Regions from separate parts of the Arthrobacter sp. NicSoilB11 genome, predicted to be linked through region 2. Evidence: riboswitches for the same ligand, from Rfam matches in the RefSeq annotation. Region 2 holds a riboswitch; each other region holds the start of a gene.
The links. Region 2 has a riboswitch for thiamine pyrophosphate ahead of thiD (bifunctional hydroxymethylpyrimidine kinase/phosphomethylpyrimidine kinase). Riboswitches for the same ligand answer to the same signal wherever they lie in the genome.
Positions count from the first base shown of each region.

Region 1 (9,784 bases), 1.6 Mb from region 2:
GCCTGTTCCTGCTGCTGGCGGCTATTGGACTGCAGATGCGGACATGGTGGGTATGGCCTGTCCTGGTGGTTGCCTGGATTTTCCAGCTGCTCACCGTACCGGTGTCCGCGCACATGGTGGGCCGCGCGGGGTACCGCACCAAGCACCTGCACCGGGAGCTGCTCACGGCCGACGAGCTGGAGGCCGTGGTGCAAAAAGCCGCCGCCGAGGCTGCCCGGAAAGACAGCCCCGACGGCGGCGGGTAATGCCGGGAGCTAGACGATGTCCTGCGACTTGGCGAAGCGGGTGATGGCGCGCTGGGTGCCGCGGTTGGCCAGGACCTGGATGATGGCGCTGACCGACGCCGAGATCAGCGCGAAGGTCAACGCCGAACGCAGGCTGGTGGGGACATCCTCGTTCTTGCCGGTGGGGGCTTTCTGCCCGGTGGTCTTCTCCCAGATGGTGTTGACCAGCTTGGTGCCGGCCAGGCCTGCGCCGAGGCTCACCCCGGTTCCGAGCAGCTTGATGAAAAGGTTCATTCCTATTACTCCTTGCGGGCGGAAAACGGACTGCCTCCAGCCTAGCCGTACGCCCGTGCCGGTCCGGGCAAGGCCGTGGCGTGCTGCAGGCAGGTTGTTGGACTAAATGGCTTGTTGGACTACTTCGCGGGCGGCTCGGTGCGGAACTTGATCATCTTGTGCGTGCCGTCGCAGTAGGGCTTGATGGCCGAGGCGCCGCAGCGGCACAACGCAACGGTCCTGCGGTCGCGGGGCACCGCGTCCCCGGATGGGGTGACGATCTCGAAATCACCCCTGACGATCAGGGGCCCGTCCGGGCAGACCACGATGGAGCCCGCGGCGGATTCGTGGTCCATGTCCGATCCTGTTCCATGCTGTCCGGGTTTCATGCCTGCACCGCTTTCGTCGTAGTCATGCTGCCGCCGGTACGGCCGCCCGCAGCGATGATGCCCCGGCTTCCCATGAGGACATCAGATGGGCGGACAGCCGGCCGTCGAGGGCCATGGCGGCAGTGGCCCCAAACAGGACGTCCGCGAGGAGTTCCGGTTCGGCTTCGACGAGGCCGCCGGCGAGGTCCCGGCCTGCGATCTGCTCGTGGACGGCGTCGGCCTCCACATGCTCATCGAAGTAGTGGGTGACGTCCGCGCCGAAACCGTGCCGGCGGAATCCGTTGCCGTAGAACCGGTTGGGCTGGGAGGAGGTCATCTCGTAGATCGCCAGGTGGCCGGTGATGGCACCCCGGAGCCGCCGGTTCAGGCCGCACAGCGACATGAGGTTGACGGACGCGAGGGAGACGGCGGGGACGGCATCCACGTACGCGCCGTAGCTGACGTCGAGGCCCAAACCGCGCATGGTCCGGGCGAACAGCGCGCTGTGCATGCGCTCGGGGCGGCCGCCGCCGTATTCATCCGCCTGGATTTCCACCAGGGCCGCCTTGGGCCGTCCGCTGAGCCGCGGAATGGCCCATGTATGCGGGTCGGCTTCCTTCAGCTGGTACATCGACTTGTGGATCAGGAACTCCCGGAGCTGGTCCAGGCCCGCCTTCCTGGCGACGTAGCGGGAGACGCTGGGCCCGGTGTCCGTGGCTGCGAGGCCGAACAGGACGTCGGCTACCTGGTCGCTGGTCAGGGCACCGGCAGGCAGTTCGAAGTCTGCGGCGGCCTGGTGCGCGGCGGTACGGAGGGCTGCCTCAAACGGTGCCTCGACCAGCTGCCGGACCCGGATTAACGCCGGCTCCCACTCCCAGTCGTCGGAGACGCCGGCCAGGCCGGAATAGTGGAGCTCGTAGAGGCAGAAGAGGGCCAGCTGGATGTCCTCGTCGCCGATGATGTCACTAGTGCCGGCCACCTGCCGTGCCGCGAGGTGGTACAGCCCGTCCAGCCCCGTCCCGGCTTCGGCCGGAGCCTGCGCAAGGAGTGCGAACAGGGCGTTGCTGAGGGGGCCTCTGGATTCCGGGATTCTCATGGTGCTCCTTGGTCTGCCGCGCTGGTGACGGGAACGAACGCGGGACCGCCCATGGTGACTCCCATGCCCTGTCCTCCTCGAAACCCGGGAACCAATATAGTAAGCATGATTACTAATAAAAGCTAAGCAGGCTTCCTGTTGGCGGCAGGTCAACCGGCGCCTAATCCCGCAGCGACGACCCCAGGATGTCGCGCAGCGCCTCAACCACCAGGTCATGGTCCTGCAGCTGCGGCAACCCGGAGACGGTCAGCGTGGCCACGGCGCCCACGCCGGTGACGTAGATCGGAAAGGCGCCGCCATGGGCTGCATACCGGGATTGGTCGAACCAGGCGTTGTCCTCGATCCGGCCGCCGCCCAGCCGGCCGCGAAGCCCCACCAAAAGTGACGGCACCTCGTACCGGGCGGCAGTGCGCTGCTTGGCGCGGATCCAGTGCCCGTTGTCCGGCGTGGCGCCCGGGAGCGCGACGTGGAACAGGACCTGCTCGCCCTTGGTGATGTCGATGGCGATGGGAAGGGACCGCTCCTTGCCCAGCTCCACCAGGAGCAGGCCCAGGTTCAACGCGTCATCCAGCGAAAAGCCGGGGAACTGGAGCTCCCGGACCTCCGCCTCGATGCGGGCGATCGACGCTTCCAGTGACCCCTCCAGCTGGGCGTCGGCGGAATCAGGATCGAATCCGGTCACATCCGGTGGAATGGCGCTCATGGCCCTCAATCTACCCCCGCCAGGTGTAAACTTGACCACGCCCGGAAGGGCAGTTCAAAAAGCCTTACCCATCCAAAAGCACCACTAATAACGACAGGGGAGCGCCGCCGTCGGACATCCTGGCACAAGCCGGGCACCGCAGGTGGGCGCTGAGAGTGCGGACAGCCGCAGACCCTCGAACCTGATCCGGTTAGTACCGGCGCAAGGGAGTCGAGTTCTCAAAGTGCCGCGGCTGCACGGCAACAGCCGTCAGCCGGGTCCACTTTCCCCTCCTGTTTCCCAGGAGGATCACATGAGTACTGCAGCAATCAAGAAGACCACCAGTAAGTCCTGGCGCGTCGTGGACATCGTGGTCGCCGCGCTGGTGGCCATCGCGGGCGGCGTCATTTTCTGGGCGTGGGACCAGGGAGCAGCCGCGCTTTCTGCCCCCATGAATGCCGCCTACCCGCCCCTGACCGGGCTGCTGGCGGGCGGCTGGATGATTCCCGGCGTGCTGGGAATGCTGATCATCCGCAAGCCCGGGGCCGCCCTGTTCTGTGAAACCGTGGCCGCCACCGGGGAACTCCTCATGGGTTCCCAGTACGGTGCCTCGGTCCTCTTCTCCGGCTTCATCCAGGGCCTCGGCGCGGAAATCATCTTCGCCATCTTCGTCTACCGCAAGTTCAACCTGCCCGTCTCCCTGCTGGCAGGCGCCGCGGCTGGATTCTTCTGCGGACTGAATGACTCATTCGCACCGTGGGGCTGGAACATCGCCTACTCCGGTGCGGACAAGCTGGCGTACATCGTGCTGACCACCCTCTCCGGCGCCATTCTCGCCGGCGCCCTGTCCTGGCTGGCCACCCGCGGCCTGGCGCGTACCGGCGTGCTGAGCTCCTTCGCTTCGCGCAAGGCCGCCACGGAGCCTGTCTTCTCCTGATGGCACCAGCCCAGCGTGACGGCGGCACCGTCCGCCCTGCCGCCGTCACAGCCCGGGGCTGGGGATGGCGGCACGCCGGCAGGGCCAAGCCTGCCGTCCATGCGCTTGACCTGGACATCAGCCCGGGGGAGCGGGTGCTCCTGCTCGGCCCCTCGGGCGCCGGGAAGTCCACGCTCCTGCACGCGCTCGCAGGGGTGCTGGGGGACATCAACGACGACGGCGGCGAGGCGGGGGACGCCGACGAGTCGGGTTCGCTGCTGGTTGACGGCGCCGTGCCCCGCGCCCAGCGCGGGCGCGCCGGACTTATGCAGCAGGACCCCGAGACGCAGGTGGTCCTGTCGCGGGTGGGGGACGACGTCGCCTTCGGTGCCGAAAACCTTGCCGTCCCACGGGAAGCAATCTGGGCGCGCGTGCACGAGGCGCTTGCCGACGTCGGACTGTCCCACCTGCCGCTGGACCACCCGACGTCGGCCCTGTCCGGCGGGCAAAAGCAGCGCCTGGCGCTGGCCGGCATCCTGGCCATGCGCCCGGGCCTGATCCTCCTGGATGAGCCAACCGCCAACCTGGACCCGGACGGCGTGTTGGAGGTCCGCGATGCCGTGGCGCGGTGCCTGGACAAGACCGGGGCCACGCTGGTGGTGGTGGAGCACCGGGTGTCCGTGTGGAAGGACCTGGTGGACCGGATCGTGGTCCTGCAGCCGGGCTCCGCCGCGGATCCTGCCGTACTCCTGGACGGGCCGCCGGACCAGGTGCTCACGGAGGCGCGGGCCATGCTGGCCGCCGCCGGTGTGTGGGTCCCCGGCTACGTCCCGGCAACCCGTGCCCGGGCGGTGGTCCCGGCCCCCGGCACGGGAAACCTCCTGCTCGCAGCCGAACAGTTGGCAGTCGCCCGCGAACGTCCCCGACGCAAGGGCTTAAGGAAGATTCCGCCGTCACCGGTCCAGGAAGGCCTGGCCGCGCAGGTGCGCGCCGGGCAGGCGCTCGCCGTGACGGGTCCCAACGGCGCCGGTAAGTCCACTTTCGCCCTGACCCTGGCAGGGCTGCTGGAACCGGTGTCCGGAAAGGTCTCCGCCACCATGGACCTGAGCCGCGGTGCCGGCATTGACCCGTACCGGTGGAAGGCGGATCAGCTGATTTCCCGAGTGGGGACGGTGTTCCAGGAGCCGGAGCACCAGTTCGTGACCGGCAGGGTGCTTGACGAACTGCTGTTCGGCCCCCGGCACCTGGGCCACGGCGGGGATCGGGTGGACGAACTGCTGGAGCGGCTGCGGCTCACCGCGCTGGTGGACGCCAACCCCTACACGCTCTCCGGTGGCGAGAAGCGGCGGCTGTCCGTGGCCACCGTCCTTGCCGCCAGCCCGCAGGTCCTGGTCCTGGATGAACCCACGTTCGGGCAGGACGCCAACACATGGGCCGAGCTGGCGTCCTTCCTGTCCGAGCTCCTGGATGCCGGCACTGCCGTGGTGTCCGTGACCCATGACGCCGAATTCACCCAGGCCTTGGGCGGGGCCGAACTGCGGATGGCCGCGGCGGAAGCGGTGGCGCCATGAGGCAGCAACTCACCCTGGGCGGCAACCATGCCCTCCTGGTCCGCGCCAATCCACTAAGCAAGTTCGCTGCCGTCCTGCTGATCACCGCCGTCCTGGCGCTGTCCATCGACTGGGTTTCGGCGTCCGTGGCCCTGGTCTTTGAGCTTCTGCTCTTTCCCCTGGCCGGGCTCACCCTGTCCCTGCTGTGGCAGCGCGGCTGGCCGCTGATCCTTGCCGCTGCCGTGGGTGGCTGGAGCACCTCCATCCTGGCCCCGGACAGCGGCCGGATCCTGCTCGACGCCGGGATCTGGTCCATGAGCGAAGGTTCCCTGCAGCTGGGCATCGGCTTCCTCCTGCGCGGCTTTGCGATCGCCCTTCCGGCCGTGCTCCTGATGAGCTGCACCGATCCCACGGACCTTGCCGACGCGCTGGCGCAGAAGGCGCGCCTGCCGCACCGCTTTGTCCTGGGAACGCTCGCCGCGATGCGCCTGGTGGGGCTCATGGCTGAAGAATGGCAGACCATCGGGATGGCCCGGCGTGCGCGTGGCGTGGGTTCGCGCGGCAGCGTGGCCCAGCGGGTGAAGGCCACGCTGGGCCAGAGTTTCGGGCTGCTGGTACAGGCCATCCGCCGCGCGTCCCGGCTTGCTGTGACCATGGAAGCCCGCGGTTTCGGCGGCGGCAACCGGACCTGGGCCCGGGAATCCACGTTCAGCGCGCTGGACCTTGGGGTGGTGGCCGGCGGTGTCCTGGTGGCCGGCCTCGCGCTATTTGCTGCCCTGGCCGCCGGGACCTGGAACATGGTGTGGCTGGGCAGTTGATGTTGGCGGTCCGGCCCAGGTGATTCCTATCGCATGCAGTGGGTAGAGGCTTTCCCGATGCCCCATACCAGTGGCCGATCAGGGCCCGCGTAACTCATCTATGATATATTTGCGGATATGACGCAGGAGACCGCTGAGCACGTTGCCGCCATGTTGAGGGATGCCCGGAGCGAGAAGGGCTGGACCCAGGGCCAGTTGGCCGCCGAGCTCGGCACCAGCCAGAGCGCCGTTGCCCGGATGGAGCAGGGCAAGCAGAACCTGAGCCTGAAGATGATCCAGAGGCTGGAAAAGATCTTCGACCGCAGCATCGTCAACGTCGGCAAGCCGCAGATGACGCACCTGCGGGTGGAGGGCGGCCGTACCCTCTCCGGTGCCGTGGATGTCAACAGCAGCAAGAACGCCGGCGTCGCCCTGCTGTGCGCCAGCCTGATCAACCGTGGCACCACCGTGCTCCGCCGGCTGGCACGGATCGAGGAAGTCAACCGCATTGTCGAAGTGCTGACCAGCATCGGCGTCGAGTGCACCTGGCTCAACGACACTGACCTGCGTCTTCGCCGTCCCGCCGTCCTGGACCTGGAAGCCATGGACGTTGACGCGGCGCGCAGGACCCGCAGCGTCATCATGCTGCTGGGTCCCCTTCTGGATGAGTCGCGGGAGTACCGGCTGCCCTACGCCGGCGGCTGCGACCTCGGCACCCGCACCGTGGAACCGCACATGCAGGCGTTGCGCCAGTTTGGCCTTGCCGTGGAAGCCACGGCCGGTTTCTACACGGTCCAGGCTCCGCCGGCGGACGCGCAGGACCGCTCCTTCGTCCTCACCGAACGCGGGGACACCGTCACCGAGAACGCCATCATGGCCGCGGCGCACCGGCCGGGAACCACCGTGATCCGCAACGCCAGCCCCAATTACATGGTGCAGGACCTGTGCTTCTACCTGCAGATGCTGGGCGTCACCATCGAGGGCGTGGGCACCACCACCCTGAAGATCACGGGCCGGGCCGACATTGACGCGGAGATCGAGTACTTCCCCTCCGAGGATCCCATCGAGGCGATGAGCCTCATCACGGCCGGCATCGTCACCAATTCCGAGGTCACGGTGCGGCGGGTGCCCATCGAGTTCATGGAAATCGAGTTGGCCACCTTGGGCCAGATGGGGCAGAAGCTGGAAATTTCGGGCGAGTACATGGCCCGCAACGGCCGCACCCGGCTGGTGGACGTGACCACCAAGCCCTCCGAGCTGCATGCCCCGGAGGACAAGATCCATCCGATGCCGTTCCCCGGGCTGAACATCGACAACCTGCCGTTCTTTGCCGTCATTGCCGCGAACGCCGATGGCCAGACCATGATCCACGACTGGGTCTACGAGAACCGGGCCATTTACCTGACAGAGCTGAACAGGCTTGGGGCGCAGGTGCAGTTGCTGGATCCGCACCGGATCTACGTCAACGGGCCCACCAAGTGGCGCGCCGCCGAGGTGGGCTGCCCGCCTGCACTTCGTCCGGCCGCCTGCCTGCTGCTGGCCATGCTCGCCGCCCGGGGCGTATCCGAACTGCGGAACATCTACGTGATCGAGCGTGGCTACGAGGACCTGGCGGAACGCCTGAACACCATCGGCGCCAAGGTGGAGTACTTCCAGGACTAGCATTCACGGTTCGTCATGAATCGCCGGGGCCCCTCGAATGCCGGACAAGTATCGCAGAATGTTCGTATGCGTACTTTTGGCGTAGAGGAGGAACTCCTGATCGTTGATCCGGAGTCCGGGGAACCCCTTGCCCTGGCCGACGCCCTCCTGGCCGGCCACCGCGTTGCGGCTGACGATCTTCCCGTGGACCCGGAGGTCCACCACTCCGGAAAACAGGCGGATTACGACGACGAGATGGGCTTGAGTGCCGAGCTGAAGCTTGAGCAGATCGAGACCCAGACCCGTCCGTGCCTCGAATACGGGAGCCTGCTCGAACAGATCCGCGCGGGCCGCGCCCTGGCGGACCAGGCCGCCAGGAAGCATGGCGCCAGGGTGGCGGCCCTCGCCACCTCGCCCTTGGCCTCCACCACCCACACGACGCCCGACCCCCGGTACGCCAAAATGCTGGAGCGCTTCGGCCTCACCGCCCAGGAGCAGCTGACCTGCGGCTTCCATGTGCACACGTTCATCGAATCGCCCGAAGAGGGCGTGGCGGTCCTGGACCGGATCCGCGACAAGCTGGCAGTGCTGACGGCCCTGAGCGCCAATTCACCCTTCTGGAACGGCGTTCCGACCGGGTTTGAAAGCTACCGCACCCAGGCCTGGAACCGGTGGCCCACGGCGGGCCCGGCCGGTATTTACGGGACGTACCCTGCCTACCGGCGCGTGGTGACGCGGCTGCTGGAAAGCGGCGTCATGCTCGATGAGGGCATGCTGTACTTCGACGCCCGGCTGTCCCGCAACCACCCCACCGTCGAGGTTCGCGTGGCGGACGTCTGCCTTCGTGCCGAGGATGCAGCGCTCATTGCCGTGCTGGTTCGGGCGCTGGTGGAATCCGCCAGCAGGGAATGGCAGGCCGACGTGGATCCTGCGCCGGTTCCCACCGTCCTCCTCCGGATGGCCTCGTGGCAGGCCAGCAGCGCCGGGCTAAGCGGTGAACTCCTGGATTTTGGGAATTTCCGGCCCGCACCGGCCGCGGACGTGGTCCGGTCCCTGGTGGATTACCTGGCTCCCGTCCTGTCCGAACAGGGGGAGCTGGCACTGGCACGGCAGGGGGTGGAGGACATCATCGCCCGCGGAACAGGAGCCGCCGAACAGCGCCGCGCCCGGGACAAGGCGCTGGCGGGACCGCCCCCGGAGGACATGGGGTTCGGCGCCGTGGTGCGGCAGGCCGTCAATGTGACCATGCGGGATGCCCTGGATCTAGCTGACGTGGAGGGCACGCCCGAACTGCTGCGGGTCCGCCAGAGCTGACCTTCGACGCGCATATCCATTCCCGACGCGCAGATTCCTCCTCGCGGCCCATATTTGGTGCGCGCCAGGGAATCTGCGCATCGAGAGTGAGGAAGCGCGTCGCCCGGACCCAGAGGAGCTAGGGCTTCCCGCGCGGCTAGATCTGCTTGAGTGCCTGTTCCAGGTCGCGGAGGAGGTCCTCCGGGTCCTCGAGCCCTACCGAGAGCCGTACCACGCCGTCACTGAGCCCAATGGCGGCGCGCCCTTCCGGCCCCATGGCGCGGTGCGTGGTGGTGGCGGGGTGCGTGATCAGGGACTTCGAATCACCAAGGTTGTTGGAGATGTCGATGATGCGCAGCCCGTCCAGCAGTGCGAAGGCCGCTTCCTTGCCGGAGCGCCCGCCGGAGGGAGCCAGCTCAAGCGTGAGGACCGTACCGCCGGCGCTCATCTGCCGTGCCGCCAGGTCGTACTGCGGGTGGGACTTGAGCAACGGGTACTTCACCCAGCTCACGGCGGGCTGTTCTTCCAGCCACTCTGCGAGCCGGAGCGCCGTGGCGGAGGAATGGTTCACGCGCAGGCTCATGGTCTCCAGGCCCTTGGTCAGGACCCAGGCGTTGAACGCCGAGAGTGCAGGCCCGGTGTGGCGCATGAGCTGTTTTACGGGACCGTCGATGAACTCCTTGGTGCCCAGGATGGCGCCGCCCATGACCCTGCCCTGGCCGTCGATGTGCTTGGTGCCGGAGTAGACGATGACGTCGGCGCCCAGGTCACCGCAGCGCTGCAGCAGGGGAGTGGCGAAGACGTTGTCCGCCACCACCTTGGCGCCGGCGGCATGCGCAAGTTCGCTGACCGCGGCGATGTCCACGATCTCCTGCATCGGGTTGGACGGGGATTCGAAGAAGACGGCGGTGGTGGGCTTGGAGAGGGCCTCGCGCCACTGGTCC
Region 1 covers NZ_AP024657.1:4,056,581-4,066,364, reverse strand. The annotation lists gene mnhG (monovalent cation/H(+) antiporter subunit G) at 1-245, shown strand, start outside; gene LDO14_RS18970 (DUF4235 domain-containing protein) at 255-518, opposite strand; gene LDO14_RS18965 (CDGSH iron-sulfur domain-containing protein) at 638-853, opposite strand; gene LDO14_RS18960 (iron-containing redox enzyme family protein) at 909-1,961, opposite strand; gene LDO14_RS18955 (heme-degrading domain-containing protein) at 2,122-2,664, opposite strand; TPP riboswitch at 2,750-2,890, shown strand; gene LDO14_RS18950 (ECF transporter S component) at 2,957-3,580, shown strand; gene LDO14_RS18945 (ATP-binding cassette domain-containing protein) at 3,580-5,130, shown strand; gene LDO14_RS18940 (energy-coupling factor transporter transmembrane component T) at 5,127-5,927, shown strand; gene LDO14_RS18935 (UDP-N-acetylglucosamine 1-carboxyvinyltransferase) at 6,045-7,568, shown strand; gene LDO14_RS18930 (glutamate--cysteine ligase) at 7,635-8,861, shown strand; gene LDO14_RS18925 (O-succinylhomoserine sulfhydrylase) at 8,998-9,784, opposite strand, start outside.
Region 1: another riboswitch for thiamine pyrophosphate. It lies ahead of LDO14_RS18950 (ECF transporter S component); the one in region 2 lies ahead of thiD (bifunctional hydroxymethylpyrimidine kinase/phosphomethylpyrimidine kinase).

Region 2 (9,784 bases):
GTCAACTGGGAAGCCGTCAACCTCGAAGGCAAGCAGCGCCGCATCGAGAACGCGCTCAAATCCGGCGACACCGTCCTGGTCCAGGTGACCAAGGATCCCGTCGGCCACAAGGGCGCCCGGCTGACCAGCCAGATCTCCCTTCCCGGCCGCTACCTGGTCTACGTGCCCGGCGGCTCCATGACCGGCATCTCCCGCAAGCTGCCCGACGTCGAACGCAACCGCCTCAAGCGCATCCTCAAGGACCGCCTGCCCGAGCACGCCGGCGTCATCGTCCGGACCGCCGCGGAAGGTGCCTCGGAAGAGGAACTGACGCACGACATCAACCGCCTGCGCGCCCAGTGGGAAGGCATCGAAAGCCAGTCCCAGTCCACCAAGATCCTGGCCCCGGAGCTGCTGTACGGCGAACCGGACCTGACCATCAAGGTGGTCCGGGACGTCTTCAACGAGGACTTCTCCAAACTGATCGTCTCCGGTGAGGAGGCCTGGGACACCATCGAGGCCTACGTCACGTACGTGGCGCCGGACCTGGTGGGCCGCCTCGAGAAGTGGACCAAGGACCAGGACATCTTCTCCGCCTGGCGCATCGACGAGCAGATCCACAAGGCCCTTGAGCGGAAGGTCTTCCTGCCCTCCGGCGGCTCCCTGGTCATCGACCGCACCGAGGCCATGACCGTGGTGGACGTCAACACCGGCAAGTTCACCGGCAGCGGCGGCAACCTCGAGGAAACCGTCACAAAGAACAACCTGGAAGCCGCCGAGGAAGTGGTGCGCCAGCTGCGGCTGCGCGACATCGGCGGCATCATCGTGATCGACTTCATCGACATGGTGCTCGAATCCAACCGCGACCTGGTCCTGCGCCGCCTGGTGGAATGCCTGGGCCGCGACCGGACCAAGCACCAGGTTGCCGAGGTCACGTCGCTGGGCCTGGTCCAGATGACCCGCAAGCGCATGGGGACGGGCCTGCTGGAAGTCTTCGGCGAGCAGTGTGAGGCCTGCGCCGGCCGGGGCGTAGTGACGCACGACGATCCCGTGGAGCACCGCCGCGCCAACATTGTGGCGGCCGAGCACCACGTCCAGCGCGCCGACAGCCGCCCCGAAGCCCGCGGGGAAGCCCACCGCCCCGAAGGGCAGCGGGCCGATGGCGGCCAGCCCGGAGTCCGTCCCGAGCGCAAACGGCGGCGGGGACGCGGCGGCCAGCAGCCCGAGGCTGCCCCGGCGCCTGCTGTCCACGTCCACACCGTCCTGCCGGACCCCACAGACGCAGAGCGGCACGCCAAGGCAGAGGCCACCCGGCTTGCCCTGGCGAACATCGCGGCTGCCGCCCATGCGGCCCACCTGCATGACGATGAGGTGGCAGCCACCCGGCAGGCACCGTCCGCCGAGCCGGCGCAGGTCCCTGTTGAAGAGAAGCACGACGCCGATGGCCCGGCACGCCCCGCAGCTGTCCTGACCTTCGGCGGCGAGGAAGTCCCGCTTCCCTTCGTGGAGCACGCTGAGGACCAGCATCCCAGGCCCGCCCTCACGCTGGACCGGCTCGCGGAAGCCTTCGCCCACCTCGGCCAGCCGGCTTCCCCGGTGGAGAACGCGCCCGCCAAGGCCGCAGACACGGTGAAGCCGGCCGAACAGTCAGCGCCCGAACAGTCGGTGCCCGAACAGCAGCCCGGCGGGGGAGCGCAGGCGCGTGCCGCCGTGAAAGCTCCGGTGGAAAAGGACTACTCCGACCACACGCTGGAGCAGTCCCGGCAACGCAGGCCGCGGCGCCACCGCGCTGCCAGCCGTGCCCAGGGTGCCGCAAATGAAACCGCTGTCCAGCACCACGAGAACGTCCAGGCGACAGGCGCGGGGCACTCGCACGCAGCCAAGGCCCCGGACACCGCCAAAGCACAGCCCGCTGCGGCGGAGCCCGGCAAGCCGGCAGGGGAACCGATCATCCTCGGCGTCGGCGTCCCCGCCTCGGAGCTCTAAGCCAAGGCGCAGTTAACGCGCCACCCAGGAAGTCCCCGTCGTGCGGACTGTCCCCCATGAATCCAGGGGGAACAGTCCACGGACGGGGACTTCCTGCATGCGCGGGTGCTGTCACCTTTCCGCCGGGTACGCCCCAGCGGCTACTCTGGAACCCGACACGGGGTGCCGCGCAGAAGGCCGGCTGAGATCCACACCCGTTGAACCTGTCCGGCTAGTACCGGCGAAGGGATGTCTGTTGTCTTCGACCCTCTCCATGCCCCTGCCCACAGCGTCCGGCGTGGCCCCCGCGCTGCCTGGGGGCCGCGATGTCCCGCGCGTCCTCTCCATTGCAGGCTCCGACCCGTCCGGCGGGGCCGGGATCCAGGCGGACCTCAAAAGCATTGCCGCCCATGGCGGATACGGCATGGCCGCGATCACGGCACTCACGGCGCAAAACACCCGGGGTGTGCAGTCCGTCCACGTCCCGCCGGCCGGCTTCCTGGCCCAGCAGCTGGGCGCGGTCAGTGACGACATCAGCATCGACGCCGTCAAGATCGGCATGCTGGGCGACGAGTCGGTGATCCGCACTGTCCGCCAATGGCTCGAAAAGGCCCGTCCCGCCATCGTGGTCCTGGACCCCGTCATGGTGGCCACCAGCGGCGACAGGCTGCTGAAGGAATCCGCCGAAGCCGCGCTCCGGGAACTGCTGCCCCTTGCCCACCTCATCACCCCCAACCTTCCCGAACTCGCGCTGCTGCTGGGCACGGAGCCGGCGAAAGACTGGGACACCGCGCTGGACCAGGGCAGGCGCCTGGCGGAAGCCACCGGAGCCACCGTGCTGGTCAAGGGTGGCCACCTTTCAGGCCTCGACTGCCCGGATGCGCTGGTCAACGCTTCGGGCCTCCTGGGCCCGGACGTGGTGGAAGTGCAGGGGAAGCGGGTTTCCACGCGGAACAGCCACGGGACGGGCTGTTCCCTGTCCTCTGCCATGGCAACAGTCCAGGCCCGTTTGGGCAATTGGGAGGCATCACTGCGAACGGTCAAGCCCTGGCTGGCCGGCGCACTTGAGAACTCCGGCCAATTGGAGGTGGGCCAGGGGAACGGCCCCGTACACCACTTCCACCACGTGCGGCCGGTCCTGGAGGAGGGCGGCTTCGCGGCCCGGTTGTGGTCGGAAGCCCAACAGGACCTGGCGGACATCTACGCACTGGACTTCATCCACGGCCTGGCGTCAGGAGACCTTCCGGAGAAGGACTTTGCCTACTACCTGGCGCAGGATGCCCTCTACCTGAACGGCTACTCCAGGGTGCTGGCACGGGCCAGCGCGCTGGCCCCCTCGGAGGCCGAGCAGCTTTTCTGGGCCGGATCCGCGCAGCAGTGCCTTGAGGTGGAATCGGAACTCCACCGCTCGTGGCTCAGCACCCGCCCGGCCCCGAAGGGCCTGGGCCCCGTCACCAAGTCATACGTGGACCACCTCACGGCAGCGTCGGCGTCGGGCAGCTATGCCGTCCTCGCCGCCGCCGTGCTTCCCTGCTTCTGGCTCTACGCCGAAGTCGGCGGGAAGCTCCACGCCCGGTTCCTGGCCTCGGGCGAACCGGACGGCCATGCCTACGCGGCCTGGCTCCGGACGTACGCCGACGAGGGCTTCGCCGAAGCCACCCGCAAAGCCATCGCCATCGTGGATGCAGCCGGACGGACCGCGCCGGACCATGAGAGGGCGGCGATGGTGACGGCGTTCAAGCAGTCCTGCCGCCTGGAAGTGGAGTTCTTCGACGCGCCGAGGCTGCATTCCTGACCCCCGCGGGCCGGGCCCGGCTATGATGGTGGAGCACGGTTGCGGCGGTTCCTGCCAGGCTGTGGTTACTACCACAGCCGGCCCGCCTGAACCAGCCTCATTTGCGGCCGAAGATGGATTTAGCGTATTCTTGATCTTCGGTGCTTACGCCAACACTTGGGTTACGACCCCACGGCGTTGAGGCACAGCGAGAAACCAAGCTTTTAGCAAGTCGGTTCCGCACGCAAATTTTGTAATAAACGTCGAGAGAAGTGAGTTCCCAAGTGGTGTACGCGATTGTCCGCGCAGGCGGCCGCCAAGAGAAGGTTTCCGTTGGAGACTTCGTTACCCTGAACCGCGTCGCCGGTGGAGCCGGCAGCACCATTGAGCTGCCCGCACTGCTCCTGGTTGATGGTGACAAGGTCACCTCCGCCGCCGCTGACCTGGCCAAGGTAACTGTTACGGCTGAAATCCTCCAGGACCTGCGTGGTCCTAAGATTGTCATCCAGAAGTTCAAGAACAAGACCGGCTACAAGAAGCGCCAGGGTCACCGCCAGGAACTGACCAAGGTCAAGATCACCGGCATCAAGTAACCACCGGTTACTGTTCAGGCATTTCAACAGATTCCCCAGAATTTAGAGGCAGGCATTTCAGATGGCACATAAAAAGGGCGCGAGCTCCACTCGCAACGGTCGCGATTCCAACGCTCAGTACCTCGGCGTCAAGCGCTTCGGCGGCCAGGTTGTTTCGGCCGGCGAGATCATCGTCCGCCAGCGTGGCACCCACTTCCACCCGGGCGCCGGCGTTGGCCGTGGCGGCGACGACACCCTGTTCGCCCTGACCCCGGGCGCCGTTGAATTCGGCACCCGCCGCGGTCGTCGCGTAGTCAACATCGTTGCTGCTGCAGCTGCAGAGTAACAACAAGTTCTGAAACGGTGGAGCGGGCCTGAGGGTCCGCTCCACTGTTCTTTTAACCGCATTACAATCGATGTGGCGTCCCCTGGGCCGCCAGGTAAACAGTTTCTGAGGAGATCCACGTGGCCAGCTTTGTAGACCGGGTAGTACTGCACGTATCCGGCGGTACCGGCGGCCATGGGTGCGTCTCCGTCCACCGCGAGAAGTTCAAGCCGCTGGGCGGACCCGACGGCGGCAACGGGGGCAACGGCGGCGACGTGATCCTCCGCGTCGACCACCAGACCACCACGCTTCTTGACTACCACCACGCACCGCACCGGCACGCCAGCAACGGCGGCCCCGGCATGGGTGACTGGCGCGGCGGCAAAAACGGTGAAACCCTCATCCTGCCTGTCCCGGACGGCACCGTGGTGAAGTCCAAGGACGGCACCGTCCTGGCTGACCTCGTCGGCGAGGGCACCGAATACGTGGCCGCCGCAGGCGGCATTGGCGGACTCGGCAACGCCGCCCTGTCCTCGCAAAAGCGCCGCGCCCCCGGCTTTGCGCTGCTGGGCATCGAAGGCGAGTCCCGCGACATCGTCCTGGAACTGAAGTCCATCGCCGACATCGCGCTGGTGGGCTTCCCGTCGGCCGGCAAGTCCAGCCTCATCGCGGCGATGTCCGCGGCCCGGCCCAAGATCGCTGACTACCCGTTCACCACGCTGGTTCCCAACCTCGGCGTCGTGCAGGCCGGAGACGTGCGGTTCACCATCGCCGACGTACCCGGGCTCATCGAAGGTGCCAGCGAGGGACGCGGCCTGGGCCACCACTTCCTGCGGCACGTGGAGCGCTGCGCAGCCCTGGTGCACGTGCTGGACTGCGGCACGCTGGAATCGGAGCGCGACCCGTTGTCGGACCTCGCCATCATCGAGGGCGAGCTGGAGAAGTACGCCGTCGACATGAGCTACGCAGGCCAGGACGGCGAAGTGGTACCCCTGAACCACCGCCCCCGGCTGGTGGCCCTGAACAAGGTGGACCTGCCCGACGGCAAGGACATGGCCGAATTCGTGCGTCCGGAACTCGAATCCCGCGGCTACCGCGTGTTCGAGGTATCCGCCACCAGCCATGAGGGCCTGCGCCAGCTGGGCTTCGCCATGGCGGAGATCGTCAAGGCGGCCCGCGACGCCGTCGCTGCCGCACCGCCCAAGGTCCAGCCCGCCGTACTGCGTCCCCGCGCCGTCAATGAGGCCGGCTTCAAGATCCGGCGCGAGGAAAAGAACCTGGAGCCGCTGTTCCGCGTCCTCGGCGAAAAGCCCGAACGCTGGGTCAAGCAGACCGACTTCACCAACGAGGAAGCCATCGGCTACCTTGCGGACCGGCTCGCCAAGCTCGGCGTGGAGACTGAACTGTTCAAGCAGGGCGCCAAGCCGGGCGATACCGTGGTCATCGGCGGGGACGACGGTGTCGTCTTCGACTGGGAGCCCACCATGATGGCAGGGGCCGAGCTCCTGGCGTCGCCGCGCGGCACCGATGTGCGGTTCGCAGACATTGGGGATCGGCCCACCCGCAGCCAGAAGCGCGATGAGCAGCAGGAGCGCCGTGACGCCAAGGCCGCCGCCCGGGCCGAGCTCGAGGCGGAACGGAAAGCCGGTATCTGGACCGAATCCGTCAGTGGCCGCCGCGCTGCCCTCCCTGTGAAGGAGAGCGGACTGGAAGCGGACGATGACCTCTAGGGGCATGACCGCGGAACCCGCCGGGCGGACGGCGGACAGGAGCGCACTGGCAGGCGCCCGCCGGATCGTCGTGAAGGTGGGCTCCTCGTCTCTGACCAGCATCAAGGGCGGCATCTCGGAGGAATCCCTGACCGCCCTGGCGGACGCACTCGCGGCCAAGCGCAACGCGGGCGCCGAGATCATCCTGGTCTCCTCCGGCGCCATCGCGGCCGGACTGGCCCCGCTGGGACTGGCCAAGCGCCCCCGCGACCTCGCCACCCAGCAGGCCGCCGCCAGCGTGGGCCAGGGGCTGCTGATGGCCCGGTACACCCAGGCCTTCGGCGCGCACGGCGTCACCGTCAGCCAGGTCCTGCTCACGGCCGAGGACCTGATGCGCCGCAGCCAGCACACCAACGCCCTCCGCGCCATGGACCGGCTGCTGAACCTCGGTGTGGTCCCCGTCGTCAACGAGAACGACACCGTGGCCACCCACGAAATCCGCTTCGGCGACAACGACCGGCTCGCCGCCCTGGTGGCGCACCTGGTGCGCGCCGACGCACTGGTGCTGCTGTCCGACGTCGACTCCCTCTATGACGGGCCGCCCGCCCAGGGTGCCAAGCGCATCCCCCTGGTCACCGGCGCGCACGACCTCGAGGGCGTTTCCATTGGCAAAGCGGGCAAGGCCGGTGTGGGAACCGGCGGGATGATGACAAAGGTGGAAGCTGCCAGCATGGCGGCAGGTTCGGGCATTCACGCCCTGGTGACCTCCACGTCCAACGCCGCCGCAGCCCTGAATGGCGAGGACGTGGGCACGTGGTTTTCCGTCAACGGTTCCCGCAAGCCCGTCCGGCTCCTGTGGCTGGCGCACGTTGCCTCGGTGCAGGGCCGCCTGGTCCTGGACGAGGGGGCGGTGCGTGCCGTGCGGCACCACCGCACCTCCCTGCTGCCGGCGGGGATTTCCGCGGTGCAGGGCGACTTTGAAGCGGGCGACGCCGTGGAGCTGGCAGGAACCGACGGCATCGTTGTGGCCCGCGGCCTGGTGAACTACTCGTCGGAGGAGCTGCCCCGCATGCTGGGGCGTTCCACCCGGGAGCTGGGCGAGGCACTGGGCAGCGGCTATGACCGCGAAGTTGTTCATGTTGATGACCTGGTGCTGGTCTGAGCCCAGGGCTCGCCTAAACTTGGAGCATGACTGAAGCCCTGATCCACACTGCTGAAAATTCCGGAACCACTGCTGCGCAGGCGCAGCCGGGTGCCGTGGCAGAACAGGGATCAGCTGCTGCGCCTCTTTCCGCTGCGGAGGTTGAAGCGGCTGTCCACGCCCTCGCGGACCGGTCCCGCCACGCTGCCCGCCGGATGGCCACCGCCAACCGTGCCTGGAAGGACCGCGCCCTCCGGGCTGTCGGAGCCGCCCTGCAGGAGAACGTGCCGGCCATCCTCACCGCCAACGCCATGGATGTGGAAAAAGGCAAGGCCAACGGCACCTCCGCCGCGCTCCTGGACCGGCTCACCCTCACCGAGGCCCGCGTGGCAGGGCTGGTGGCCGCCCTCGAGAACCTGGCCAACCTCCCGGATCCCGTGGGCAATGTGGTGCGCGGCCAGACCCTTCCCAACGGGCTCCGCCTCCGCCAGGTCAACGTGCCCATGGGCGTCGTGGCGGCCATCTACGAGGCACGGCCCAACGTCACCGTGGACATCGCGGGGCTGGCCCTCAAGAGCGGCAACGCCGTCATCCTGCGCGGCGGCAGCGCTGCCGAGGCCACCAACCAGGTCCTGGTCCGGGTGCTGCGCGAAGCCCTCGAATCTGTGGGCCTTCCGGCCGACGCCGTGCAGACCGTGGACCAGTACGGCCGCGCCGGTGCCAGCGTCCTGATGAAGGCCCGCGGCAGGGTGGACGTGCTGATTCCCCGCGGCGGCCGCGACCTGATCCAGACCGTGGTGACCAACTCCGCCGTGCCCGTCATCGAAACGGGGGAGGGGAACGTCCACATCTTCCTCGACGAGTCCGCCGACGAAAACATGGCCGTGGAGATCCTGCTCAACGCCAAGACCCAGCGGCCCAGTGTCTGCAATACGGTCGAGACCCTGCTGGTGCATTCGCGCTCAACCGTCCTGCCCGCCGTGGCCGCCGCCCTGCGTGGCGCCGGTGTCCGCCTGCACGTGGACGGGCGCATCAGCGCCGCGCTGCCCGGGATCGAGACCCAGCCGGCCACGGATGTGGACTGGGGAACCGAGTACATGGACCTTGACCTGGCCGTGGCCATGGTGGACAGCCTCGATGAGGCCGTGCAACATATCCGCACCTGGTCCACCGGGCACACCGAAGCGATCCTCACCAACAGCCTTGCCAACGCTGAACGGTTCATCGCCGAGGTGGATTCGGCGGCGGTGATCGTGAACGCTTCCACGCGGTTTACCGACGGCGGGGAACTTGGCCTCGGTGCCGAGGTGGGCATTTCCACCCAGAAGCTGCACGCCCGCGGGCCCATGGGCCTGACCGAGCTCACCACCACCAAGTGGATCGTCCAGGGCGAAGGCCAGGTCCGCGCATAGCAACGCGGTAACATAGACCAGAACCCGGAAAGCAGCGGAAGGTTCCGCTGCCCGTAAATCCTTGAACATAGGGGAGAAAATGCTGCTCCAGCAGATTGCCACGTCCGTCGCCGCCGCAGGTGAATCAGGCCATGAGGAGCTTGCGCCGCTGTGGGCCGAACCGTGGGTCTTTGGCGTTTCCATGTTCGGCATCCTGGTGGTCCTGATGTTCATTGCCTGGTCCTACACCAACCTGGGCAACCGCCACGCCGCCACGGACGAGCACGCCGATCCGCACCGCCAGCACCCCAATAAGCACGATCGCGGGCAGGGCCACTAAGATTTCCCACAACCTGCACCGCAATGGTGCCCGGGGGCGGCTGCGGCTTGGCGTGATGGGCGGGACATTCGATCCCATCCACCACGGCCACCTTGTCGCGGCCAGCGAAGTCGCGGCGGAGTTCGACCTCGACGAGGTGGTCTTCGTCCCCACCGGGCAGCCATGGCAAAAGTCCCATAAACAGGTCAGCGAGCCCGAACACCGCTACCTGATGACCGTCATCGCCACGGCATCCAATCCGCGCTTCACCGTCAGCCGTGTCGACGTTGAACGTCCGGGTCCCACCTACACCATCGACACCCTCCGCGACCTCCGGGCCCAGCGCCCCGATGCCGACCTTTTCTTCATCACCGGCGCGGACGCCCTGGCGCAGATTTTGTCCTGGAAGGACATTGACGAGCTGTGGTCGCTGGCCCACTTCGTGGGCGTGACACGTCCCGGGCACGTCCTGGACGGGATGGGCCGCGACGACGTCAGCCTCCTGGAAGTTCCGGCCATGGCCATTTCGTCAACGGACTGCCGGGCCCGTGTGGCAGCGAACAACCCGGTCTGGTACCTGGTCCCCGACGGGGTGGTCCAATACATCGC
Region 2 covers NZ_AP024657.1:2,486,038-2,495,821, reverse strand. The annotation lists gene LDO14_RS11580 (ribonuclease E/G) at 1-1,965, shown strand, start outside; TPP riboswitch at 2,114-2,211, shown strand; gene thiD (bifunctional hydroxymethylpyrimidine kinase/phosphomethylpyrimidine kinase) at 2,219-3,739, shown strand; gene rplU (50S ribosomal protein L21) at 4,003-4,311, shown strand; gene rpmA (50S ribosomal protein L27) at 4,373-4,636, shown strand; gene obgE (GTPase ObgE) at 4,756-6,345, shown strand; gene proB (glutamate 5-kinase) at 6,350-7,486, shown strand; gene LDO14_RS11550 (glutamate-5-semialdehyde dehydrogenase) at 7,513-8,877, shown strand; gene LDO14_RS11545 (hypothetical protein) at 8,957-9,196, shown strand; gene nadD (nicotinate-nucleotide adenylyltransferase) at 9,252-9,784, shown strand, end outside.

Region 3 (9,784 bases), 440 kb from region 2:
TTCGCCAGCAGGGCGACGCCCCGTCGCCTGAGATCTTCCACCAGTGCCTCCACCAGGGTGTGCATGCCGCCTTCGAGGCCCGCGACTGCGGAACCGGCCTTGGCAGGTTTTCCTGCTTGGCCGGGCTGGAGTGGGGTGCCGGCGCCGGCTGCCCCGGAATTCTCACCGGCCCCGCGCCGCTGGGCCGAAACCGCGGCAGCGAGGGAACCGTGCCGGCGCAACCCTGCCCGCAGCCCTGGAGCCACCATGTCGACGTCGAGCAGCCCGGGATCTGCGGAGTGGACGCCGCCCACCACCGGCGAGACCAGGCGCTCCAGCACCCGCGAACCCATCCGGGCCCTGACCAGCGCGGAGACGCTGGTGACGCCCGCACCGGCGCCCACGGAAGCGGGCAGCAGCCTGTCCAGGGAGGCCCGCAGCGAGCCCAGGGTACCCAGGGTGCGCCGGACTTCAGGATCCCAGGGGTTGGCGGGGATGCCCAGGACGCCGGTCCTGGGAAGTTCGCGGGCACCATCCGGAAGCTGCACCCACGCACCTCCGGGGCGGGGCGGAACGATCCTTGCGCCCAGGCCAAGTTCTGCGCACAGCCGCGCGACGGCGTCGGACCGCGTGGCGAACGACTCGGCGCCACTGTCCAGCGTGAGACCCGCTACCGTGTGGCTGCCCACGCAGCCGCCCCACGCCGGGCCCGCCTCCAGGACCGTCACCTCGTGGCCGGCCGCGGCGAGTTCCCGGGCGGACAGCAGCCCGGAGATTCCGCCGCCCACCACCAGTGCCGTGCCGGGCCTCGCCGCAGAACTGCCCATGTGGCTACTCCGGCGAGATGGAGTGGATGAGCTCCACCACCCGGGTCAGGACGTCCGGGTCGGTTTCGGGCGGCACTCCATGTCCCAGGTTCAGGACGTGGCCGGGGGCGGCGGAGCCGGCGGCGATGACCTCGCGGACATGGGCCTCGAGGATGTCCCAAGGAGCCGCCAGCAGTGCGGGGTCGATGTTTCCCTGCAGCGGGACGGTTCCGCCCAGCCGGCGGTTGGCCTCATCGAGCGGCAGCCGGTAGTCGACGCCCACCACATCCACACCCACGTCGCGCATGGCAACGAGAAGTTCGGAGGTGCCGGTGCCGAAGTGGATGAGCGGAGCCCCGAGGTGGCGGACATGGTCCAGGGCGCGGGCCGACGCCGGTGCAACGTACTTGGTGTAATCGGCCAGTCCCAGCGAACCCGCCCAGGAGTCAAAGAGCTGGGCGGCGGATGCGCCTGCCTCCAGCTGGGCCTGGAGGAACATGCCCGAGGCATCGGCAGCCCAGTTGGCCAGGGCGGTCCACGTCTCCGGATCCGCATGCATCATGGTCCGCGGGCCGAGGTGGTCACGGCTGGGTTTTCCTTCCACCATGTAGGCGGCCAGGGTGAACGGTGCGCCGGCAAACCCGATCAGCGGCGTCTTGCCCAGTTCGGCCACGGTCAGGCGGACGGCTTCGCGGATGGGTTCCAGGGCTTCCCAGGTGAGCTGGGGCAGGGCGGCAACGTCGGCCGCCGTACGCACCGGCATGTCAAGGACCGGGCCCACCCCGGGAACGATGTCCACGCCCACGCCGGCGAGCTTCAGCGGGATGACGATGTCCGAGAAGAAGATGCCCGCGTCCACATCGTGGCGGCGTACGGGCTGGAGCGTGATTTCGGAGGCCAGCTCCGGCCGGAGGCAGGAGTCCAGCATGGCGATGCCCTCGCGCACCTTGAGGTATTCCGGCAGCGACCGGCCCGCCTGCCGCATGAACCAGACGGGACGGCGGGACGGCTTGCCTCCGCGGTAGGCCGTGATCAGCGGTGAATCCGCTGTGCGGCCGTCCATCAGTGGATGGTCTGCGGCAAGGGCGCCGGCAGCGGAGACGGCAGGGCTAGGAGTCATGCTTTTGATTGTGCCGAAAAAGAGCTGCAAAAGATAACGACAACCTGTCGCTGGCAACGCGGGCCAGGGGGAGGTGGCGCGGATCACGGTGGAATGTGGCGGTTATCCTTTCGGGTGGTTGTTCTACCAGGCAACGAAAAAGCTATGATTGGTCTGCTGTGGTTCTTTTCTCATTGGTGGCTACACACGCCGACATCGACCTTGAAACCGTTGCTCAGTTGAGCAACGGTTCCTCCGGGATTGCCGCATCCGCGCTCACCGAATCCCCCGCCGTGGCAGGGGCAGTGGTGCTGGCCACCTGCAACCGCTACGAAATCTACGGCGAAGCTGCCAACCCCAACGACGTCGAAGCAGCCCGGGCGGCACTCGTGGCCCGGATCAGCGAGGCCAGCGGACTGGCCGAACCCCTCGTTTCACGTTCCTTCAGCACACGCACCGGACCCGAGGTGACCCAGCACCTGTTCGCCGTCAGCGCGGGACTGGACTCCGCCGTCGTGGGTGAACGCGAAATCGCCGGCCAGGTGCGGCGGGCACTGATTACCGCCCAGCACGACGGCACTGCCAGCGCCGGCCTCATCCGGCTTTTCCAGGCCGCCTCCAAGACAGCCAAGGATGTTGGCGCGCAGACGGCGCTCGGTTCCCGCGGCCTGTCCATCGTCTCGGTGGCACTGGACCTTGCCACCGATCTTTCCGAAAACCCGGACTGGACAACCAAGAAGGTTGTGCTGTTCGGGACCGGCGCCTACGCCGGGGCCACCATGGCACTGCTGCGTGAACGCGGCTGCACGGACATCTCCGTTTACTCCTCGTCCGGCCGGGCCGAAGGATTTGTCGCCTCGCGCGGCGGGACCGCCCTGGACGTGGACTCGCTGCGGTCCGCAGTGGCGGCTGCGGACGTCATGATCGGGTGCAGTGGGTCGGACACCCGGGTCGAAGCCGACGAGCTCGCCCAGGTGCGCGCCGATTCGCCGCAGCCCCTGATCGCCATCGACCTTGCCCTCACCCACGACTTCGACCCCGCCGTCGGCGAGCTGGACGGCGTGGAGCTGCTCACCCTGGAATCAGTCCGCCTGGCCGCGCCGCAGGAACAGGCGGAATCGCTGGCCCAGGCCAGCGGAATCGTGAAGGGTGCCGCCAAGGCCTTCGAGCAGGAGCGTGAAGCCCGCTCCGTCGATTCAGCCATTGTTGCCCTGCGGCGCCACACCATGAACGTCCTGGACGCGGAGATGGAAAAGGTCCGTGCCCGCCACGGCTGCACCGCCGCCGCCGAGGAAGTCGAGTTCGCCCTCCGCCGCATGGTCAAGCAGCTGCTGCACGTACCCACGGTCCGCGCCCGCGAACTCGCTGCGAACGGCCAGCAGGACGACTACGTTGCTGCGCTGGAGGCCCTGTACGGCATCACTGTCGAACAGCCCGCCACCGCCTCCCCTGCCGCCGTCGAGGCCGAATGCCCGGTGGACCACCAGGGCCGCGAAACCGCCTGACCACGCCCCATCACTACCTGCACTATTTACGGCAACGCCCCATCACTTTCTTCTGGAAAGTGATGGGGCGTACTCCAAAAGGGCGCGGGAAGTGATGGAGCGTCCCGTCAGTAGACGGGCTTCTGGGGTTCCACCTCACGCACCCAGGCCAGGATCCCGCCGTCAAGGTGGCTGACCCGCTGGTAGCCGGCCTGCCGTGCCGCTGCCAGCACGTTCGCGGACCGGGTGCCGGCCTTGCAGTGGAACACGATGTCCCGGTCCTGCGGAAGTTCGTCCCACGCCTCCCCGGCAAGGATCCGTCCCTGCGGGATCAGTTTGGCCCCGTCGATCCGGACGATGTCGTATTCCCCGGCTTCGCGGACATCTACCAGCTCGAAATCCTTGAGCCCGGCTTTCCGCGACGCCAGCATGGTGGCCAGCTGGGTAGCGGTGACTGTATGTTCCGTGTCCGCCTGCGAGGCGGGAGCGATGCCGCAGAAAGCCTCGTAGTCAGTGAGTTCGGTGATGGGTTCCGCCGCGGGGTCCTTCGACACCCGGATCTCCCGCCAGCTGCCGCCCAAGGCGTCAAAGAGGGCCACGCGGCCCAGCAGGGAACGCCCGACGCCGGTGATCAGCTTCACTGCCTCGGTCACCATGAGCGATCCCACGGCAGCGCAGAGCATGCCGAACACACCGCCCTCGCCGCAGGACGGCACGGACCCCGCGGGGGGAGCCTCCGGATACAGGTCGCGGTAGGTGGGCCCGTGCTTCTCCCAGAACACGCTGACCTGGCCGTCGAACCGGAAGATGGAACCCCACACGTAGGGCTTGCCCAGGATGGCCGCGGCGTCGTTCACCAGGTACCTGGTGGCGAAGTTGTCGGCCCCGTCAAGGATGAGGTCGTACCCCCGGAACAACTCCAGGGCGTTGGACGCGTCAAGGCGCAGGTTGTGCAGCCGGACATCCACCAGCGGATTCAGCTCCGCGATGGCATCGCGTGCCGACTCGATCTTGGGCCGGCCCACGTCGCTGACGCCGTGGATCACCTGCCGCTGCAGGTTGCTCAGGTCCACCACGTCGTCGTCGACGATTCCAATGGTTCCAACGCCTGCCGCGGCCAGGTACAGCAGGGCCGGGGCGCCCAGGCCGCCGGCACCGATCACCAGCACCTTGGCGTTCTTGAGCCGCCGCTGGCCCAGGGCACCGATCTCGGGAATGATCAGGTGCCGGGAGTACCGTTCAACCTCGGCAGGGGTGAGGCCGGCGGCCGGTTCCACCAGCGGATCCAGGGAATGGGTTGAAACATTTGCGGTGAAAGACGAAGCCATACTTCAATGTATGCCCCGGGATACCGCCGGGTCATATTACCCCGCAGTAAAGTGAAGGTAACTGCAATGGAAAGAAGGACAACTGTGGTCCCTGAAGCACGGGCTGACCGCCCGCCCGCCGCCGAACCGCAAACTCCCTCCCGCCCCGCAGGCCATCGGTCCGCCCGGCTGCCCCGGGATGAGCGCCGCGCACAGCTGCTTGCCGCCGCCCAGGAGGTGTTCGTGGCCAACGGCTACCACGGCGCGGCCATGGATGAAATTGCAGAGACCGCCCATGTCAGCAAACCGGTGCTGTACCAGCACTTTCCGTCAAAGCGGGAACTCTACCTCGCACTGCTCGAGAGCCACCTTGCGTCCCTGACCGAGTTGATGCTGGGTGCCCTGAATTCCACCACGGACAACGATGAACGGGTCCAGGCCGTCATGCGCGCCTACTTCCATTTCATCGCCAGCGACGACCAGGCCCACCGCCTGGTGTTCGAGTCCGACCTGATCAACGACCCCGACGTCAGCTCCAGGCTGGAAACCTTCAACCGGACCTTCGCCGACGCCATCGCCAGGGTCATTGCCGAGGACACCAAGCTCCCCCACCTCGAGGCCGAACTCCTTGGCCGCGGACTGGCCGGAATGGCGCAGGTCAGCGCGCGGTACTGGCTGGAAACGGACGGTAACCTGGACCTCAACGTGGCCAGTGACCTCATCTACCGTTTAGCTTGGCGCGGAATCTCTCGCTTCCCCAAAGAGTCCTAGACTACAAATAAGACATCATCGACGAACTTCACAGGCTGGGAGGCCCCCTTGGAAATTAAGATCGGCGTTCAAAACGTTGGCCGCGAGATCGTGCTGGAATCGGACCAGGACGCGGAGACTGTGGCCAAGGTTGTTGGCGAAGCCATCACCGGAGGCAACGAACTTCGCCTGAAGGATGAAAAAGGACGCCTGATCATTGTTCCGGGCAACGCTCTGGCCTATGTGGAAATCGGTGCCGAAGAGGTTCGGCGCGTAGGTTTCGGCCAGTTCTAGTCCCCGGTTCCAAGGAGATCCATGCTTTCGCTGTCCATCGTGGTGCTGGCCACTGTCGCCGGCGGCTTCGTCGTCTGGGCCAATGACAAGCGGCACGCCAAGTACGGTGCGGCGCTTCCGGCCGGCGTCGCCGCGGGTGCTGCGGCGCTGGTGTGGATCATTCTGATGGCGGCCGGTTTCGGCTACCTGCCCGGGCTGACCTGGCTTCCCTGGGTCCTGCCCATCGTTCTGGGCATTGCTGCCGCCATCGCCGCCGTCGCCTATTTTGGCCGTACGCGGGCGCGCCATGATGCGGAACGGCTCACTGCGATCCTGCGGCGCTGAGCCGTCGCTGGCAGGCTCCCAGGCATATGGCTGTGGCCACCACCCAGGCGGGTGGTGGCCACAGCCCTTTAAGTGAATGGCCGATGCCTAGAGGAACTCGGCCCGGCCTTCCATGGCGGATGAGGCGAGGGCATGCTCCCGGCGCGGGATGCGCCCGGCCGCCCGGGCCATCCTGCCCGCGATCACCGCGTGCATGAAGGCTTCTCCCATGAGCGTGGGGTTCTGGGCGCGGGTCACGGCCGTGGCCAGCAGCACGGCGTCGCAGCCCAGCTCCATGGCAAGGGAGGCGTCGGATGCCGTGCCGATGCCGGCATCCAGGACCACGGGCACGGAGGCCCGGGAAACGATGAGCTCAATGTTGTGCGGGTTCAGGATCCCCAGGCCGGTGCCGATCGGGGCACCCAGCGGCATGACGGCGGTGGCTCCAAGGTTCTCCAGCCGCAGGGCCAGCACAGGATCGTCGTTGGTGTAGGCGAAGACCTTGAAGCCGCGGTTGACCAGCTGCTCGGTGGCCTCGACCAGTTCCACGGCGTCCGGCAGGAGGGTTTGTTCATCGGCGATGACCTCCAGTTTCACCCAGTCTGTTTCCAGGGCCTCCCGGGCCAGTTCCGCGGTAAGGACCGCGTCCCTGGCCGTGAAGCAGCCGGCCGTATTGGGCAGGACCCGGATTCCATGATCCACCAGCAGCTGGAACAGCGAGCCGGTTTCAGCCGTGGAGTAGCGCCGCATGGCCACGGTGGTCAGTGCGGTGCCGGAGGCAAGGAGCGCCGCGCCCAGGCCATCGAGGCTGGGCGCTCCCCCGGTGCCCATGATGAGCCTGGAACCCAGCGCGACGCCGTCGATCACCAGGGCGTCGCCGGCACCGGCGTTTCCTGCAGGGTTGATGGTGCTGGTTTCGGTCATGGCGTCAGCCTCCCTGTACTGCTGTAACAAGTTCGATGTCGTCGCCGTCGGCGAGCGCGGTGGCGAACCATTGGCTGCGCGGCACCACCTGGGCATTGTGCGCGACGGCGACGCCGAGTTTCCCGCCGTCGGTCGCCTGTCCGTTGTCCGCCAGCGGGCGTCCGGTGACCTCGCTGACCAGCGTGGTGATCGAAGCTCCGTCGGCCACCGTGTGCGGGTTTCCGTTAAGGGTGATGTTCACGCAGTCTCCTTGATGTGGGGGCTTGTTGCTGCCGTTGCCGGCCTGGAAAACCGGTCCGGGCTGAAGGGACCCCAGCGGGGATCGGCCCTGCCGTCCAGCAGTTCCCTGCAGATGGCCGCCGCGGCGGGAGTGAGCAGGACTCCGTGCCGGAAGAACCCGGTGGCGATGATGAGTCCGGGGACGTGCCCGGCCTGTCCTCCCCCGGCGCCCGGAGCGGCCGGCACCCGGCCCAGGAGCGGCGCGTTGTCAGGGGTACCGGGGCGGGCGCGGGCGGTGCATTCCAGGAGTTCGAGTTCAGCGACGGCGGGCACCAGAGCCTGCGCATCCCGCAGCAGCTGGTAGACGCCGCCGGCACTCACGGCATCGGAGAGGGCATCCTCCCGCTGCGTGGCTCCGATCACCACGGTCCCGTCCTGCCTGGGAACGATGTACACGGGGATGCCGTGGACCAGGCCGCGCACCGTTGACGTCACCAAGGGCTGAAGGTGGCGGGGAACGGCAAGGCGCAGGATATCCCCGTGCACGGGCCGCAGCGGCAGCTCAAGGCCGTCCGGCAGGCCGTCAAGCGCCCCCGCCTGCAGGCCATTGGCCACCACGGTCTCCGTTGCCAGCACCGTGCCGCCGCCGGCCAGGCGGACCCCGGACACCGTTCCGCCCTCCCACAGCAGCCCGGCTGCCCGCTCCGGCACGGCAAAACCTTCCACTGCCCCGGCAACCGCCAGCTGGGGCTGCTCCTGCGCCGCGCCGGCCAGGGCCAGCCGCAAGGCGGCCACCAGGCGCCGGGGATCCACCTGGTGGTCCGCCGGGGTATCAAGTGCGCACGCAATGGCCGGGCTGAGCAGCGGCTCACGCTTCCGGGCCTCCCGCACGGTCAGGGGTTCCACCGCCAGCCCGTTGGCCTGCTGGACTGTGCGCAGGTCCATCAGCGCCCGGCGGTCGGCCGCGTCGGCACCCACGGCGAGGGTCGGCGTCGTCAGGTATCCGGAATCCGCGCCCGTTGCCCTGCCCAGCCCGGCGGCGAACCCGGGCCAGCGCGATGATGCGTCAAGCATCAGTTCCAGGAGCTCTTCCTCCTGGTAATGCAGTTCGCTGACGGGAGCCAGCATGCCGGCCGCCGCCCAGCTGGCGCCGGTACCGGGCGCGTCATCAATGAGGACCACCGAGCGCCCGGAACGCTGCGCCTCCCAGGCAATGCCGTGCCCCACCACTCCCCCGCCGATGACGGCAACGTCGGCCCGGAGGGTGGAGGGAATGGAGCTGCGGGCGGACCCGGGGTGATGGGTGAAGGGGGTACGCATGTGGGTTCCTTCCCTACGCCGGCATTAACCGGATCAGGTCAAGCGGTCGGCTCTGACGCCCTCTCAGCCCGGCGCTTTGTGACAGCCGCCGCGGGCTCCCGCAGTACCAGCCCAGTTTAGAGGAACTAGGCTTGCACGCATGAATGTGTCCACCCCATCCTTTCCCGCCGGCCACCACGCTCCAGCCACCGAAGTCGTCAATTCACGGGACAACGACGCCCTGAAGGCAGCCCGCCTGTACCTCTGCACCGATGCGCGCCGGGACCGCGGCGACTTCGCGGAGTTCGTTGACGCCGCGTTCGCCGGTGGCGTGGACATCATCCAGCTGCGCGACAAGACCATCGAGGCGGCCGAGGAACTGGACCTCCTGGCGGTGCTGAAGGAATCCGCGGTACGGCACGGAAAGCTGTGGGCGGTCAATGACCGTGCGGACATCGCCGTCCTCTCCGGGGCACCGGTGTTCCACATCGGCCAGAAGGACCTGCCGCTGGCGGCGGCGCGCACGCTGGTCAACGGCAACGCCGCCATCGGGCTCTCCAGCCACACCACCGGGCAGGTGGACGCCGCCCTGGCAGCAACTGCCGGACCAGCCGGGCTGGACTACTTCTGCGTGGGTCCGGTCTGGGCAACCCCCACCAAACCCGGCAGGTCCGCCGTGGGCACTGACCTGGTGAAGTATGCCGCCGAGGCCTCACGGCAGGCGGCGGACCCCGTGCCCTGGTTCGCCATTGGCGGCATTGACCACGGAAACGTCCACCAGGTGGCGGAAGCCGGTGCGCGCAGGATCGTGGTGGTGCGCGCCATCACCGAGGCCTCCGATCCCGCCGCCGCTGCCGCCTCCCTCCTCGACGCATTGGACGCCGCCGCCGCCTGATGCCATATCGGCGGACTTGGAGCTACGCTGACTTTTGTGTCACATCATCGGCTGGCTCCAAACGTCCATGACCACAGGAACGCTCTGGAAGAGGCGTTGGGCCTGCTGCGCACCGAACTTGAACTGCCGGGACCGTACCCGGCTGAGGCAGTGGCGGATGCCCGGGCCGCGGTGGCAGCGCTGAAGCTTCCGTCCTACGACCTGACCGCCGTCCAGTTCGTGACCATCGATCCGGCCTCCTCCACGGACCTGGACCAGGCGGTGTTCATCGAACCGGACGGGAACGGCTACCGGGTAATGTACGCGATCGCCGATGTGCCGGCGTTTGTTGCGCCGGGAGGTCCCCTGGACGCCGAGACCCGGCGCCGCGGCCAGACGTTCTACGCTCCGGACGGCCGGATTCCGCTGCACCCGGAAGTGATCAG
Region 3 covers NZ_AP024657.1:2,924,725-2,934,508, forward strand. The annotation lists gene hemG (protoporphyrinogen oxidase) at 1-806, opposite strand, end outside; gene hemE (uroporphyrinogen decarboxylase) at 811-1,905, opposite strand; gene LDO14_RS13540 (glutamyl-tRNA reductase) at 2,064-3,389, shown strand; gene moeB (molybdopterin-synthase adenylyltransferase MoeB) at 3,497-4,696, opposite strand; gene LDO14_RS13550 (TetR/AcrR family transcriptional regulator) at 4,781-5,446, shown strand; gene LDO14_RS13555 (DUF3107 domain-containing protein) at 5,495-5,719, shown strand; gene LDO14_RS13560 (hypothetical protein) at 5,741-6,043, shown strand; gene LDO14_RS13565 (thiazole synthase) at 6,131-6,946, opposite strand; gene thiS (sulfur carrier protein ThiS) at 6,951-7,187, opposite strand; gene thiO (glycine oxidase ThiO) at 7,184-8,485, opposite strand; TPP riboswitch at 8,478-8,597, opposite strand; gene thiE (thiamine phosphate synthase) at 8,625-9,359, shown strand; gene LDO14_RS13585 (RNB domain-containing ribonuclease) at 9,396-9,784, shown strand, end outside.
Region 3: another riboswitch for thiamine pyrophosphate. It lies ahead of thiO (glycine oxidase ThiO); the one in region 2 lies ahead of thiD (bifunctional hydroxymethylpyrimidine kinase/phosphomethylpyrimidine kinase).